DNA from 2 places in the Faecalibacterium sp. Marseille-Q4896 genome. Region 1 is predicted to be linked to the other one. Evidence: riboswitches for the same ligand, from Rfam matches in the RefSeq annotation. Region 1 holds a riboswitch; the other holds the start of a gene.
What was found. Region 1 has a riboswitch for FMN ahead of J3348_RS00695 (ECF transporter S component). Riboswitches for the same ligand answer to the same signal wherever they lie in the genome.
Positions count from the first base shown of each region.

Region 1 (7,252 bases):
TCCCGAAGTTGCACAGGTCAAGTGCAAGGGCAGCAAGGTGGCTGGTCAGGCCAACACCTTCATCTTCCCCTGCATCGAGGCCGGCAACATCGGCTATAAGATTGCTCAGCGTCTGGGTGGTTATGCAGCTTACGGCCCCATCCTGCAGGGTCTGAACGCTCCCATCAACGACCTGTCCCGTGGCTGCAACGCCGACGAGGTCTACAAGATGAGCCTGATCACTGCCTGCCAGTCTTGAGCTGACTGATTGAAAATAGCCGCCGCATTCACCGTACAAAACGGGCAGAATGTTGAGGCCTCAAAGGCAGATTTCAAAAAATGAGTATAGAAAAGCTGAGCATCTGTGAAAAGGCAGGTGCTCAGCTTTTTGCATTTTCAGTTCCGAAAAATTCTACTCTTTTTGAGGGAAAAAGATGAGATTTTTGCTTTCCGCTTTTCGTTGGCGCTATTTTGCAACAGCCCCTTTACAGGTTTGCTCAGTTCTTTTCGATATACACGCTGGTGGAGGGGAACGCAAAATCCACACCGTCGGCCTGCATGATGTCCATAATGTTCAGGTTCAGGTCGTTCTGCATCTGCAAAAATTCCGCGTAGGCGTTAGTCAGCAGGTAGGCGGAGACCAGAATGTTGATGCTGGAATCGCCAAAGTTTGCAAGCTGTACGATGTTGGTACCCTTGTTGGTGTAAGGGCTTGCGTCCAGCATGGTCTGCAAGTCTTTCATCAGCTGTTCCAGCTTCGGGCGGGTGGTGCCATAGGTGACACCCAGATTGAACTTGTAGGGCCGCATGGTGCGCAGGGCGGCGTTCTGCACGGTGGAAGAGCAGATCTTACTGTTCGTCACCACATTGATGGTTTTATCCAGCGAGCGGATGCGGGTGGAACGGAAGTTGATGTCGATCACTTCGCCTTCCACATCGCCCACAGTGATCCAGTCGCCCACCGAGAAGGGCTTGTCCAGCAGAATCACGATGCCGGAAAACAGGTTGCTGGCGCTTTCCTGTGCGGCCAGCGAGATGGTCAGACCAACCAGACCGGCACCGGCGACAATGCTGCCGATGGGAAAGCCCACTTCTTGTGCCAACGCTGCCACGCACAGCACGATCACCAGCACCTTGTAGGCGGTGTCCAGCAAAGAGCAGAGCGTTTTGTTGGAGCGGATCTCCGGGCTGCAGGAAGCCAGCAGCAGGTCGGCCAGATCCGATGCCGCATACAGGCCTTCGCAGACCAGCAGGGTCATGACAAGGCGGAAGCAGACCAACAGCAGCTTGGCAATGCCGGGAATGGCCCAGGGCAGGGAAGCTGCCGCCAGATATACGCCAACCGCAGTGCACATGCGCTGGATGGGTACCGCAAAGCTGCGCAGCAGGATGGGAGTGCCGTTAAAGTGCCACTTGCGGGCCAGCAGTGCCGGAATGCCCCTTTTGCTCAGCCAGCGGCGTACCAGCCATGCGGCAAGCAGAATGAGCAGTGCGCACCCTGCGCGCGCAGCCAGTGCAAACCAGCCCTCCAGCAGCACAGAGCCAAGCTCAAACGAAAGATCACGAATAGAAAAGATCATGATAACCTCCTGAATTTTATACGACCCATCTATGATACCATACCGCACCCACCCGGGCAAGAGCTTACAGAGAAGGGAGCTTGAAAGAATTACTTTGACATTTTTTGCACAAATTTTAAGATGTCCTCTTGACAAGCTGGGCCTGCCACGCTATACTTTGTGCCAGAAAGTTCGTTTCAGGGCGGGGTGAGATTCCCCACTGGCGGTAAAGTCCGCGACCACCCGCAAGGGTGCTGACCCGGTGCAACTCCGGGACCAACGGTATAGTCCGGATGCAAGAAACGGCAGGCAAATCGTTGTCTACGCGCCCTGTTGCAGTGTTTTTGTTGCAGCAGGGCGCTTTTCTATTTGTCCTTCCCGTTCCAAAAAACAAGATACGAAAAGAGCTTTCGGAACAATTTTTGTAAGGGGCATCTTACCCCGGGAAGGATCATTACCATGAAAAAAAGCACGACTCACAATCTTACTGTTGCCGCCATGCTCAGCGCGGTGGCCTTTATCCTGATGTTCATTGAGTTTCCCATTCCGATGCTCATCCCGTCCTTCGTCAAGATGGACTTTTCTGACCTGCCGGCTCTGCTGGGTGCCTTTGCTCTCGGCCCGGTGTACGGTGTGGTCATCAGCTTTATGAAGAACCTGCTGCACATCGTTATCAAGGGCACTTCCACTGCATGCGTGGGCGAGCTGTGCAACTTCATGCTGGGTGCGGTTTTCTCCGCTGTGGCAGGCGTTATCTATAAGCACCACAAGAGCCGCAAGACCGCCATCATTGGTGCTATTGCAGGCGCTGCAGCCATGGCTGTGTTCAGCGTACCGTCCAACTACTTCATCACCTATCCGGCCTATGTGCAGTTCTACCACATGCCGCTGGAAGCCATCCTCGGCATGTATCAGGCCATCCTGCCTTCTGCAGACAGCCTCATCAAGTGCCTTGTCATCTTCAATATGCCCTTCACGCTGGTCAAAGGCCTGCTGGATGCAGTGCTGTGCATGCTGATCTACAAGCCGCTGTCTCCCATCCTGCACGGCAGAAAGTAACTTGTTCTCCATTTTTTCTTCTTCTCAAATCATATAACCACAGCAAAACTCCCCGGTCAGGTCCCGCAGTGCGGTTCCCGGCCGGGGAGCTGTTATTTAGAGGAAAATATATCCGCCAGCGGTCGATCAGGCTAATGCCCCTTTGTCCAGCCATCTGCCGCGTACCAGCCGCACAAGGAACAGCACCCCGCGCATGGTCAGCTCAAAGCTCATGGCCATCCATACGCCCACCAGCCCAAAATGCGGAGCCAGCAGGGAAGCCAGCGTGAGCCGGATGCCCCACATGCTGACAAGGTTCAGCACAAAGCATCCCGTGCTGTCTCCGGCACCCTGCATGGCACCGCTGGCAACGATACTGGCACCGAACATCGGTTCGGCCAGTGCTTCAATGCGCAGCACCTGTGCGCCCAGCGCAATAACTGCCGCATCTGCGGTGAAAATACCCATCAGGTTTGGCGCAAAAATGTACATGCCAACACCGGTCAGCGCCATGATGCCTATGCCCATGCCGGTGCACAGCCAGGCAAAGTTTTTTGCCATATCCCGACGGTTTGCGCCCACGGCCTGCCCCACCAGTGCAAGGGATGCATCCTGAATGCCATAGCCTGCCATGTAGCACAGGCTTTCGGCGCTCACACCCAGACTGTTGGCAGCAATGGCGGTGGTGCCAAGGCCGGATACGATGCGGATGAGCAGCACCTGCGCCGAGGAAAGAACTGCACGCTCTGCGGCCAGCGGTGCGCCTACCTTCCACAGGTTCTGCAGGCAGGCTTTGGTAATGTGCCAGGAGCCGGGCTTGCGGATGCACAGCGGGCCGTCCCGCAGCAGCAGGATGGCAAGGGTCAGCACACCGCTGATAGCGGTAGCAAGGGCGGTGCCCAGTGCTGCGCCCGGTACCCCCCAGCCAAGGCCCCAGACGGTCATTGTGCGGCCAAACACCACCATCTCACGGGTGGGATTGATGAGGCAGAAGTTAAAGATCACATCCAGCACGCAGGTCAGCACGCTGATAAGGCCCGGTGTCAGGGCATCGCCGGAGGAACGCAGCATGGAGGAGTAGGTTCCCATGATCATCAAAAAGGGCAGGGAAGCCGACCAGATGGCAAAGTAGGCCGAAGCATCCGCCTGCAGGGAAGGGTCGGCGCCCAGCCATCCGGGCAGAAAACGGCTGATGCCAATGCCGAAGGCCGCAGCTGCAAGGCCCACCACAAGGTTGAAGATCATAGATTGGCGCAATACACCGCGTGCATCGTCCTGCCGGTCTGCACCCAGATACTGTGCCACCTGAATGGCAAAGGACATATATAGACCGGCCAGCATTCCATGCATGAGCCACGTGCTGGAACTGACGATGCCAATGGATGCCGTAGCAGATGCACCGATATGCCCCACCATGGCTGCGTCGATGTACTCCACCGCAGTTACCACGATCTGCTGCAGGATGGATGGGATGCTCAGTGTGAGCACCACCTGCATGGTGTGCCGCAGCGGCACCTGTTCGCCCCGGCGCATCTGCGCCGAAAGCTGCTCAAGAGAGATGGACATGAGTTCTCCTTTTATAGAAACAATAACTTTTTCGACAGACTGATATACTATTATAAGTGCGGTGCTGCAGAAAGTCAATCAAACGTGGATTTTTCTCCGGGAATGATTGATTTTTTATGGATAGCGTGATACACTTCTCTCACAAACATAAAAGAAAGAGGAACTTTGAATATGATCGAATCACTGCTTTCGGTCGTAGGACAGCGCGGTGTCGATGCTCTGGCATTCCTGCTGGCGTTTGCCCTTACGGCTTTGATGGACTCCGTTTTTCACGATAAGCTTCCGCACGACCATGGCCGCGAGTTTGCGGTGAACGGTGCGCTTTCCAAGGGTAAGGCCCGTGGTTCCGGCCTGATCTTCGTGCTGTGCATCGCACTGGTATCGCTGGCATTCCTGCCGTTCAAGGTGGAATACGTCATCTACACCATCCTGCTCATTGCATCCATGCTGTCCGGCTACTTTGACGATGCTGCTGAAACTGCATGGAATGAGTATAAAAAGGGTATCATTGATTTTGCCATTGCCATTGTTGCAGGTGTGACCTACCTCAACTTCAACGGCTGCGGTGTGAATTTCCTGCAGTGGAGCTTCACTCTGCCGTATGCTGTGTACCTGCTGCTGATCGTTATTCTGATCTGGACCAGCATCAATGTGGTCAACTGCACCGACGGCGTGGACGGCCTTTCGGCAAGTGTTGCAGTGGTGACCATCGGCACCTACCTGCTGGCCTATAAAACAGAGCTGGCCGAGTACGGCACCGCAGGCGTTGTGTTCATGGGTGCGCTGCTGGCCTATCTGTGGTCCAACGCAAAGCCGTCCAGCCTGCTGATGGGCGATGCCGGCAGCCGCGCAATGGGCTTCTTTATCGCAATGCTGTCCCTCAAATGCGGCCATCCGTTTGCCTTCCTGCTGGCAGCCATCGTGTTCATCGTGGATGGCAGTCTGGGCATCCTGAAGATCAGCCTGAAGCGCTTTTTGCACATTTCCATCCTCAAGAACACCCGCACCCCTTTGCACGACCACGCCCGCAAGAATAAGGGCTGGAGCGACGAGCAGGTGGTGGCCCGCTGGCTGATCATGCAGTGTGTGGCTTCGGCTTTGCTGCTGCTCATTGTCCGCGGCTAAAATATAGCAATCAAAAAAGACGCTTGGTCTTGTCTGAATATGTTTTCCCGGCAGGGAAGCATACAGCAGTGTATCAAGCGTCTTTTATTTTATAGTTCTATCATTCGTTACAGCCCGGCCTTTTTTGCTGCAGCCTGCACGACATGGCCCACCAGCACCGAGGTGGTCACAGTGCCCACACCGCCGGGTACCGGCGTGATGGCATCCACTACCGGCTCTGCTTCGCTGAACTTTACGTCACCGCACAGCTTGCCCTTTTCGTTCACATGGATGCCCACGTCTACCACGGTCTGGCCCTCACGCAGGCAGTCGGCACCCACGGCACCCATCTTGCCCATGGCCACTACTACCACATCTGCTTCCTTGCAGATGGCGGGCAGGTTCTGCGTGCGGGAATTGCAGATGGTCACGGTGGCGTTCTCGCGGTCCAGCATCATGGCTGCGGGCTTGCCTACCACAAGGCTGCGGCCCACTACGACAGCGCGCCTGCCGGAAAGCGGAATGTTGTAATACTTCAGGATCTCAAGGCAGGCCTGCGCAGTGCAGGGAGCATAGCCGAGATCGGTATTAGTGAACACACCGGCCAGAGAATCGTCCGTGATGCCGTCAATGTCCTTTTCCGGAGCCAGCGCCGCACGCACAGTGCGGTCATTGAACTGCTTGGGCAGCGGACGGAACAGCAGGCATCCGTGGATGGTATCCTCTGCGTTCACCTCGGCGATCACCTTCAGCAGATCGTCCTGCGAAGCATCGGCGGGCAGAAGAAACTGCTTTACCTCCACACCCACCTTGCCGCAGCGGGCGATCACGCCGCGCTCGTAGGAGAGGTCGTCCTCCCGCTCACCCACACGCACCACGGCCAGCGTGGGAGTGATGCCTTTTGCCTTGAGCTGCTCACACAGCGCCGCATTGCGTTCGTTCATAGCGGCTACAACGGGTGCGCCCTTCAAAATCGTTGCCATAATACTTTTCCTCACTTATTCCGCAATTTGTTCGTCACGGATGCAAAAACAGCGTCTGCCCGCGACACAAATTCATCCAGCAGTTTGTCTGTTTTTGCGTCCAACGCAGCAGCGCGCTCACGGTCTGCCATCAGCTTTGTGTTGATGAACACATTCAGGCTTGCGGCCTGCAAGGCTGCCTTGCACAGAGCGGCTGCACAGCCTGCGTCCGAGACGGCCATCACGCTGCCCTTGGCGGCGTATTCTTCCACCAGAGCAATGCCCTCGGCGCACTTTTCCATGACCTCAAGTGGCACGGCACAGGCGGCATCCAGCGCCTTTTCCAGCACGGCGGCTTTGTGTGCAGCCTGCTCTGGTGTGTCCTTGGGCAGGCCGTAGGCCGCAGCCAGCGGCGCAAAGGCATCGGCATCGGCCTGCACCAGCGCCTCCAGCTCTTTGCGCAGGGCATCGGCCCTTGTGTTCAGGGCCTGAATGTCTGCTTCCACGGCGGCATATTTCTTTTTGCCGGTGGTCAGGTTGCCCACCATATTGCCCAGTGCTACACCGGCAGCACCCACCAGCGCCGCCGTTCCGCCGCCGCCCGGCGTGGGGGCTTTGCTGGCCAGCTCTGCGAGAAATTTCTCACAGCTCAGCTTAGTCATTTCCATTTGTAAATACCCCTCTCTGTTACATAGGCATCCAGCCGCTGGTCGTGCTCGTCTACGGCAGCATGTTCCACCCGCTGTGCCTCAAATGCAATGCCGATCTTCACCGCGTTTTTGCAGCGGGGAAGATACCGGTCGTAATAGCCCTTGCCCATGCCGACCCGGAAGCAGTCTGCATCAAAAGCCGTGCAGGGTACAAGGACCAGATCCAGTGCTTCCGGCAGCAGAATCTCCGACCGGCTCAGGATGGGGGTGCGGATGCCGTACTGTCCCATCTCCCAGCCGTCCGGGCCGGGCACAGCGGCTGTAAGGGAATACGCCTCGCCGCACACCGGATAGGCCAGCGTTTTGCCTTGCGCCTGCGCCTTTTCCGCAAGGG
Region 1 covers NZ_JAFREG010000001.1:160,955-168,206, forward strand. The annotation lists gene pta (phosphate acetyltransferase) at 1-238, shown strand, start outside; gene J3348_RS00690 (mechanosensitive ion channel family protein) at 477-1,559, opposite strand; FMN riboswitch at 1,728-1,847, shown strand; gene J3348_RS00695 (ECF transporter S component) at 1,998-2,597, shown strand; gene J3348_RS00700 (MATE family efflux transporter) at 2,724-4,142, opposite strand; gene J3348_RS00705 (phospho-N-acetylmuramoyl-pentapeptide-transferase) at 4,314-5,267, shown strand; gene J3348_RS00710 (tetrahydrofolate dehydrogenase/cyclohydrolase catalytic domain-containing protein) at 5,375-6,229, opposite strand; gene J3348_RS00715 (cyclodeaminase/cyclohydrolase family protein) at 6,241-6,876, opposite strand; gene J3348_RS00720 (5-formyltetrahydrofolate cyclo-ligase) at 6,867-7,252, opposite strand, start outside.

Region 2 (7,252 bases), on a different contig from region 1:
CCCTGCCCAAGGTCGAGCCGGAGACCTTTATGGGCTTCCGCCGCAAGGACGGCCGTGCCGCCATCCGCAATGAGATCTGGATCATCCCCACCGTGGGCTGCGTCAACGACATCGCCAAGAAGATCGTTGCCGACAATCAGGATCTGGTCACCGGCTCCATCGAGGGCCTGTACACCTTCACCCATCCCTTCGGCTGCAGCCAGACCGGCCACGACCATGCACAGACCCGCAAGCTGCTGGCTGCGCTGGTGCGCCACCCCAATGCTGCCGCCGTTCTGGTGCTGCATCTGGGCTGCGAGAACCTGCAGCACGATCAGTTCGTGGAAGAGCTGGGCGAGTACGACCACGACCGTGTGAAGTTCCTCACCTGTCAGGAGGTGGACGACGAGTTCACCGCTGCCCGCGATATCCTCAAGGAACTGGCCGCTTACGCCGGGCAGTTCAAGCGTGAGCCTATCCCCGTGTCCGATCTGGTGGTGGGCATGAAGTGCGGCGGCTCGGACGGCCTGTCCGGCATCACCGCCAATCCCACCATCGGCCGCTTCTCCGACATGATGGGCCAGCGCGGCGGTTCCACCGTGCTGACCGAGGTGCCCGAGATGTTCGGTGCCGAGGGCTTCCTGATGGATCGCTGCATCAACCATGATGTCTTTGTCAAGGCTGAGCACATGATCAACGGCTTCAAGGATTACTTTATCAGCCACAACGAGGTGGTCTACGATAACCCCTCTCCGGGCAACAAACAGGGCGGTATCACCACGCTGGAAGACAAGAGCTGCGGCTGCGTGCAGAAGGGCGGCACCGCCCCCATCATGGACGTGATCGGCTACGGTGATCCCGTTGTCACCAAGGGCCTGAACATGCTGTACGGCCCCGGCAACGATCTGGTTTCTGCCACGGCCATGACCGCCGCAGGCGCACACCTGATCCTGTTCTCCACCGGCCGCGGCACTCCGTTCTCGGCCCCGGCTCCCACCCTGAAGATCTCCACCAACACCCCGCTGGCCCAGAAGAAATCCGGCTGGATCGACTTCAACACCGGCGTGATCGCCGATGGCGAAAAGACCATCGACGAGGCTGCAAAGGACCTGCTGGATCTGGTCATCCGCGTTGCAAGCGGTGAGCAGACCAAGGCCGAGAAGCACGGCTTCCGCGAGATCTCCATCTTCAAGGACGGCGTCGTTCTGTAATCGTTTCGAGGCTGCTGTATGGCACTTTGGCTGTACGGCAGCCTCTTTGTGCATGAAAACGGAAGGGAAGTGTTTTTATGGCTATGACCACTCGCATGATGATCTATGCGTTTCTGCTTTACGGCGGCATTTTTGCCGCTATCGTGGCCGTTATTGCAAGGGTCATAAAATATCTCATTCGCTATGGCATTGATTATTATTTTGAAAAACTGGCACAGAACCAGAAACATAAGGAGGACTGAACTATGAATCAGATCACCACCCGTTATGTCACCGAAAACGGTGCCTGCTATGAGCAGTACGTTATCACCGATGCTGAGGCAAAGACCGAGCTGGTCATCACCCCGGAGCGCGGCGGCATGATCACCGGCTTCTCCCTGAACGGCGAGGAGTACATCTGGACCCGCCACCCCAATTTTTCCGAGTGCAACCGCCCCCGCTTCGGCGTGCCGGTGCTGTTCCCCAACTGCGGCCTGCCGGATAACGGCGTGCACATCTTTGACGGCAAGGCATACCCCATGGAGAACCACGGCTTTGCCGACCTGTGCGCATGGGATGTGGAGAGCGTCGGCCCGGACGGCGTGACCCTGATTTTGGAGTCCACCCCGCTGACCAAGTTCCTCTATCCCTTCGATTTCACCGTGCTGATGAACTATAACCTTGAGGGCAACACTGCCGCCATCAACATGACCGTGATCAACGAGGGCGACACCAACATGCCCTTCAGCTTCGGCTTCCACCCCTACTTCAAGGCTTCCAAGCTGGAGAATGTGGACTTCGATATCAAGTGCGCCACCTGTTCCGAGAGCGCCAAGGGCGAGCAGCCCGCTGCCCCGGAAAAGATCACCCTCACCCGCAAGGAAGGTGCGGACAACAGCGTGCGCCTGCTGACCGGCGTGCAGTTCCCCATGACCCTCACCGACAGCGGCAGCGGCCACAAGGTGACTGTGGATGCCGACGACAGCTTCGACCACGCCGTGCTGTGGCAGCAGGATGCCGAGAGCTTTGTGTGCATGGAGCCGTGGAACGGCTGGGCCAACAGCGTCAATGAGGAAGGCAAGCACGAAGTGCTGGAGCCGGACGAGGCCATGACCGCTGATTGGAGCATCACCATCGAGAAGATCTGAGCTTCATATCGTATAACAAAAAGGACACGCCGTTATGGTGTGTCCTTTTTGTTATAATTCAGTTCTTTGCCGGAATCATAAAGCTCTTATTTTCCGCCGGGTCCCAGTAGAGCAGTTCCACCCTGCCGCCCTGTGCCAGCAGTTTTTCCTTTGGCTCCTGCTTTTGCCAGCAGCGTTCCAGCAGCTTTTCCATGTCGGCATCGGCAGACACCTTCTCCGGGCAGAGGGTACTGCCCTGCCATCTGCCATCGGCATACAGGCTCAGCGCACCGGCATTGCCCGCCAGAATGGCTGCAATGTCCTTCTTCATGCGGTCGTAGTCGTACTCCACGGCCTTGTACTGCCCATGCCACAGGCCGAAGAACACCGAGAACTCGCCGCCCAGTTCAATGAGCAAATTCTCATCATTGTGCGGGTTCTTGACCACAAAAGCCACATCCCCGTTTTCCATGTAGTCGAAGTCCGGCTCCTCATTCGTGTGCACGGTCACATGCTGGCTGCTCAGCGCCGCAAGCAGGTCCTCCTGCACGGCACTGGTATCCGGGATCTCATCATAATTGATATTTGCGTTCATGGGATGCTCCTTTTCTCTGTACTATTTGTGTTGTTATTTTTCACCAGACCGCACAGGTCTTCTTATTTTCCTTCATATTGCTGGATCATTTTTATACGCTGTGTAACAGAATCCATAAAACAGTTCACCCTACTTCACATTAGATCAATGCTTTTTGAATCTAACCATCGAACACACGACCTCGACACGATCCTGATTGTCCAAACTCAATTCAAGGTCATGGTCGATGATAGGCAGCTTGAACCGGACGGACTTCAGCCACTGTCCGTTAGGCTGGCGTTCCGGGTAGATCTGCACCTCGTCGATCAAAATCTCCACCAGTCTGCGGCGTTCCGCCTCGGTCATGGTGGCATAAAGCTTGTCAAAGCAAATCAGGATCTTATAGATGTTGCCGCCTGTGATTTTGTCGGCTTCAATGGCCTGCTTCTTTGCCCGGGCATCCATCAGTTCATTTTCCACCTCTTCGATTTTATCGTACATCTTATAAAGGCGGTCGTCAAGGTCAGATTTTCGGGCGATAAAGTGCCGGTCGTCCGGGTCAAGGCTGTCGATCTCCTCCATAAGCCGGGATTTTGTGGAGTAGTGCTGCCGCAGCTGCTTCTCATAGGCGGCGATCTCCTGCTCAATGGCAGTGGTATCTACCTTCATGTGTAGACCTTGATCTTTTCTGCTGCCATTTCCAGCACCTCCCGTTCGTACCGTCTTGTTCGGAATAGACTTTGCAAGCAAAGTCGTGTGCCAAAGGGCGCTGCTCTCGCCTGTCGGCTCGGTCAAGCGCTTCAAAATGCAACGCATTTTGAGGTTGCCACTGGCGACCCGCGCCCCTTTGGATTCTCCGTTCACATTGTCCTACGGACGATGTGATTTTATTGTTGTAGCGATTCGCTTCATCCCGGTTTCGTCCCGGTTTGCAGAATGCCCTTGCAATCCGAAAGGAGCCGTGCTATAATGCCGCTGTAATTGAATCAGAAATCTTCAGGGCAGGGTGCGATTCCCTACCGGTGGTACAGCCCACGAGCCGTAAGGCATGATTCGGTGAAACTCCGAAGCCGACAGTACAGTCTGGATGAAAGAAGATACCAAGCGCAGAGCCCGCACGGTTCTGCGCTTGTGGAGGCTGCTCTGGGATGCGTTTGCATTCTGGAGCTTTCTTTTTTTGCATAAGGGTTCCTTGTGTCTTTTCGGCTTGCCCTGAACGTTTTTGTTCAGGGCTTTTTCTTTTGGAGGCGACACGATGAACGACAAAGAGTATATGCGTCTGGCTTTGCAGCTTGCAAAAAAGGGTTGCGGATGGACATCTCCCAACCCGATGGTGGGTGCCGTGGTCGTAAAAGAGGGCAGGATCATCGGACAGGGCTGGCACCAGAGATACGGTCAGGCTCATGCGGAGCGCAATGCGCTGGCATCCTGCACCGAAGATCCGCAGGGAGCGACCCTGTATGTGACATTGGAGCCGTGCTGCCATTACGGAAAGCAGCCGCCCTGCGTGGATGCGATTCTGGACGCGGGCATTCACCGGGTGGTCGTGGGTTCTGCTGACCCGAATCCGCTGGTGGCTGGAAAAGGAATTGCAATCCTGCGCGCACACGGCATAGATGTGACCGAAAATGTTCTGCAAGAGGAATGCGATGCGCTGAACAAGGTGTTCTTCCACTATATCACCACAAAACGCCCCTTCGTTTCCATGAAATACGCCATGACGATGGACGGAAAAATCGCCACATACACAGGCGCTTCCAAATGGATCACCGGGGAAATTGCCCGGAATCATGTTCAACGGCAGCGACACCGATTCCGCGGCATTATGGTGGGAGTCGGAACCATCCTAGCAGATGACCCGCTGCTGACCTGCCGGATAGAGGGTGGCCGTGATCCCGTCCGGATCATCTGTGATACACATTTGCGGACACCGCTGCAATCCCAGGTGGTCATGACCGCCAAACAGGTTCCGACCATTCTTGCGACCTGCTGCGGCGACCCGGAGAAGCAGGCGGCATATCAACAGGCCGGGTGCCGGGTCCTTTGTCTGGAAGCGCATTGCGGTCATGTGAATCTTCTGCAACTGATGGAACAGCTGGGGCAGGAGCAGATCGACAGCATTCTGCTGGAAGGCGGCGGAACCTTGAACTGGTCTGCACTGGAAAGCGGTATCGTGCAGCAGGTACAGGCTTACATTGCCCCGAAGCTGTTCGGAGGAAGGGATGCCAAAGCACCCATTGAGGGTGCAGGTGTCCCGCTTCCGGATGCTGCATTCCGCCTGAAGAACAGCCGATTGGAACAGCTTGGCAAAGATTTCCTGATCGAAAGTGAGGTGGAGTACCCGTGTTTACCGGAATCGTGGAAGAAGTCGGAACAATAAAGTCCATCAATCGGGGACAGCATTCCGCCGTACTGACTGTTCGTGCAAAAACGGTTCTGGAAGGAACCAGGATCGGCGACAGCATCGCCGTCAACGGCATCTGTCTGACCGTCAGGCAGCTCTTCCCGGATAGCTTTGCTGCGGATGTCATGCACGAGACCTTGAACCGCTCTGCACTTGCACAGCTCACCGTTGGAAGTGCTGTCAATCTGGAACGTGCCATGCCGGCCAACGGACGTTTTGGCGGACACATCGTAGCAGGCCATGTGGATGGCGTCGGACGCATTGCTAATATCCGAAAAGACGATACGGCTATCTGGTACACCATTCATGCAGATTCTGCGATCCTTCGCTATGTCGTTGAAAAAGGCTCTATCACAATAGACGGTATCAGCCTGACCGTGGCTGCGGTGGAACCTACGGGCTTTTCCGTGTCCACGATACCGCACACCGTCCGTCAGACGAACCTGAACCAACGGCACAAAGGGGATTTTGTCAATTTGGAAACCGATGTTGTTGGAAAATATATCGAGAGGCTGCTTCCATCAGAAACACCGAAGCAAAACACGCTCACAAAAGAAATGCTGCTGCGCTGCGGCTTTTAAGGAGAGTTTACGATGAACTTCAATACCATTCCCGAAGCTTTGCAAGACCTGAAGCAAGGAAAAATCATTCTGGTAACGGATGACCCCGACCGTGAAAACGAGGGGGACTTCATCTGTGCTGCCGAATTTGCCACCACCGAAAACGTCAACTTTATGGCGACCCACGGCAAAGGTCTGATCTGTATGCCGATGTCCGAGGCTTTCGTCCAGAAGCTGCAATTTCCGCAGATGGTGCAGCATAACACCGACAACCATGAAACGGCATTTACGGTGTCCATCGACCACGTTTCTACTTCTACGGGCATTTCTGCCGCAGAGCGTTCCATTACGGCGATGGCTTGTGTGGACGATCACGCAAAAGCAGAAGATTTCCGCAGACCGGGCCATATGTTCCCCCTTCTGGCAAAAAAGAACGGTGTGTTGGAGCGCAACGGTCACACGGAAGCAACCGTTGACCTGTGCCGTCTGGCAGGGCTGAAAGAATGCGGCCTGTGCTGCGAGATCATGCGGGAGGATGGCACGATGATGCGCACCGCTGAACTGGCAAAGCTGGCAGAGCGTTTCCAGATCAAATTCATCACCATCCGTGATTTACAGGAGTACCGCAAGTGTCACGATAAACTGGTCGATCAGGTGACGGCAGTGAACCTGCCCACCAAGTATGGCACCTTCAGAGCTTATGGTTTTGTGAGCCGCCTGAACGGAGAGCATCACATTGCACTGGTAAAAGGTGACATTGGCGATGGAAAGGATATTCTGTGCCGCGTCCACTCGGAATGCCTGACAGGAGATACATTTGGCTCTTTGCGTTGTGACTGCGGCCAGCAGCTGGCCGCTGCCATGACGCAGATCGAAAAAGAAGACCGGGGTATCCTGCTCTATATGCGGCAGGAAGGCCGGGGCATCGGTCTGATCAACAAACTGCGTGCCTATGAACTTCAGGAGCAGGGCATGGATACGCTGGAAGCCAATCTCGCTCTGGGGTTCCATGGAGATGAACGGGAGTATTATCTCGGCGCGCAGATCCTCCGGGAACTTGGCGTAAAAAGCCTGCGCCTGCTTACCAATAACCCGGACAAAGTATATCAGCTCTCCGAGTTTGGGCTGGAGATCTCCGAGCGCGTACCCATTCAGATGACGGCGACCCCGTATGACCTGTTTTACCTGAAAACGAAGCAGGCACGGATGGGGCATCTTCTGGAATATTAACAACGAAAGAGGTATTTAAAAATGAAAACATTTGAAGGCAAGCTGGTTTCTCAGAACATCAAGGTCGGTATCGTAGCTGCCCGCTTCAACGAATTTATCACGTCCAAACTTCTGAGCGGAGCAATGGATGGTCTGCTCCGGCACGATGTGCAGGACGCTGATATTCATGTTGCATGGGTTCCGGGTGC
Region 2 covers NZ_JAFREG010000006.1:29,419-36,670, forward strand. The annotation lists gene J3348_RS10255 (altronate dehydratase family protein) at 1-1,190, shown strand, start outside; gene J3348_RS10260 (hypothetical protein) at 1,268-1,432, shown strand; gene J3348_RS10265 (aldose epimerase) at 1,436-2,317, shown strand; gene J3348_RS10270 (hypothetical protein) at 2,376-2,891, opposite strand; gene J3348_RS10275 (resolvase) at 3,036-3,539, opposite strand; FMN riboswitch at 3,859-3,973, shown strand; gene ribD (bifunctional diaminohydroxyphosphoribosylaminopyrimidine deaminase/5-amino-6-(5-phosphoribosylamino)uracil reductase RibD) at 4,126-5,250, shown strand; gene J3348_RS10285 (riboflavin synthase) at 5,214-5,855, shown strand; gene J3348_RS10290 (bifunctional 3,4-dihydroxy-2-butanone-4-phosphate synthase/GTP cyclohydrolase II) at 5,868-7,064, shown strand; gene ribE (6,7-dimethyl-8-ribityllumazine synthase) at 7,086-7,252, shown strand, end outside.
Region 2: another riboswitch for FMN. It lies ahead of ribD (bifunctional diaminohydroxyphosphoribosylaminopyrimidine deaminase/5-amino-6-(5-phosphoribosylamino)uracil reductase RibD); the one in region 1 lies ahead of J3348_RS00695 (ECF transporter S component).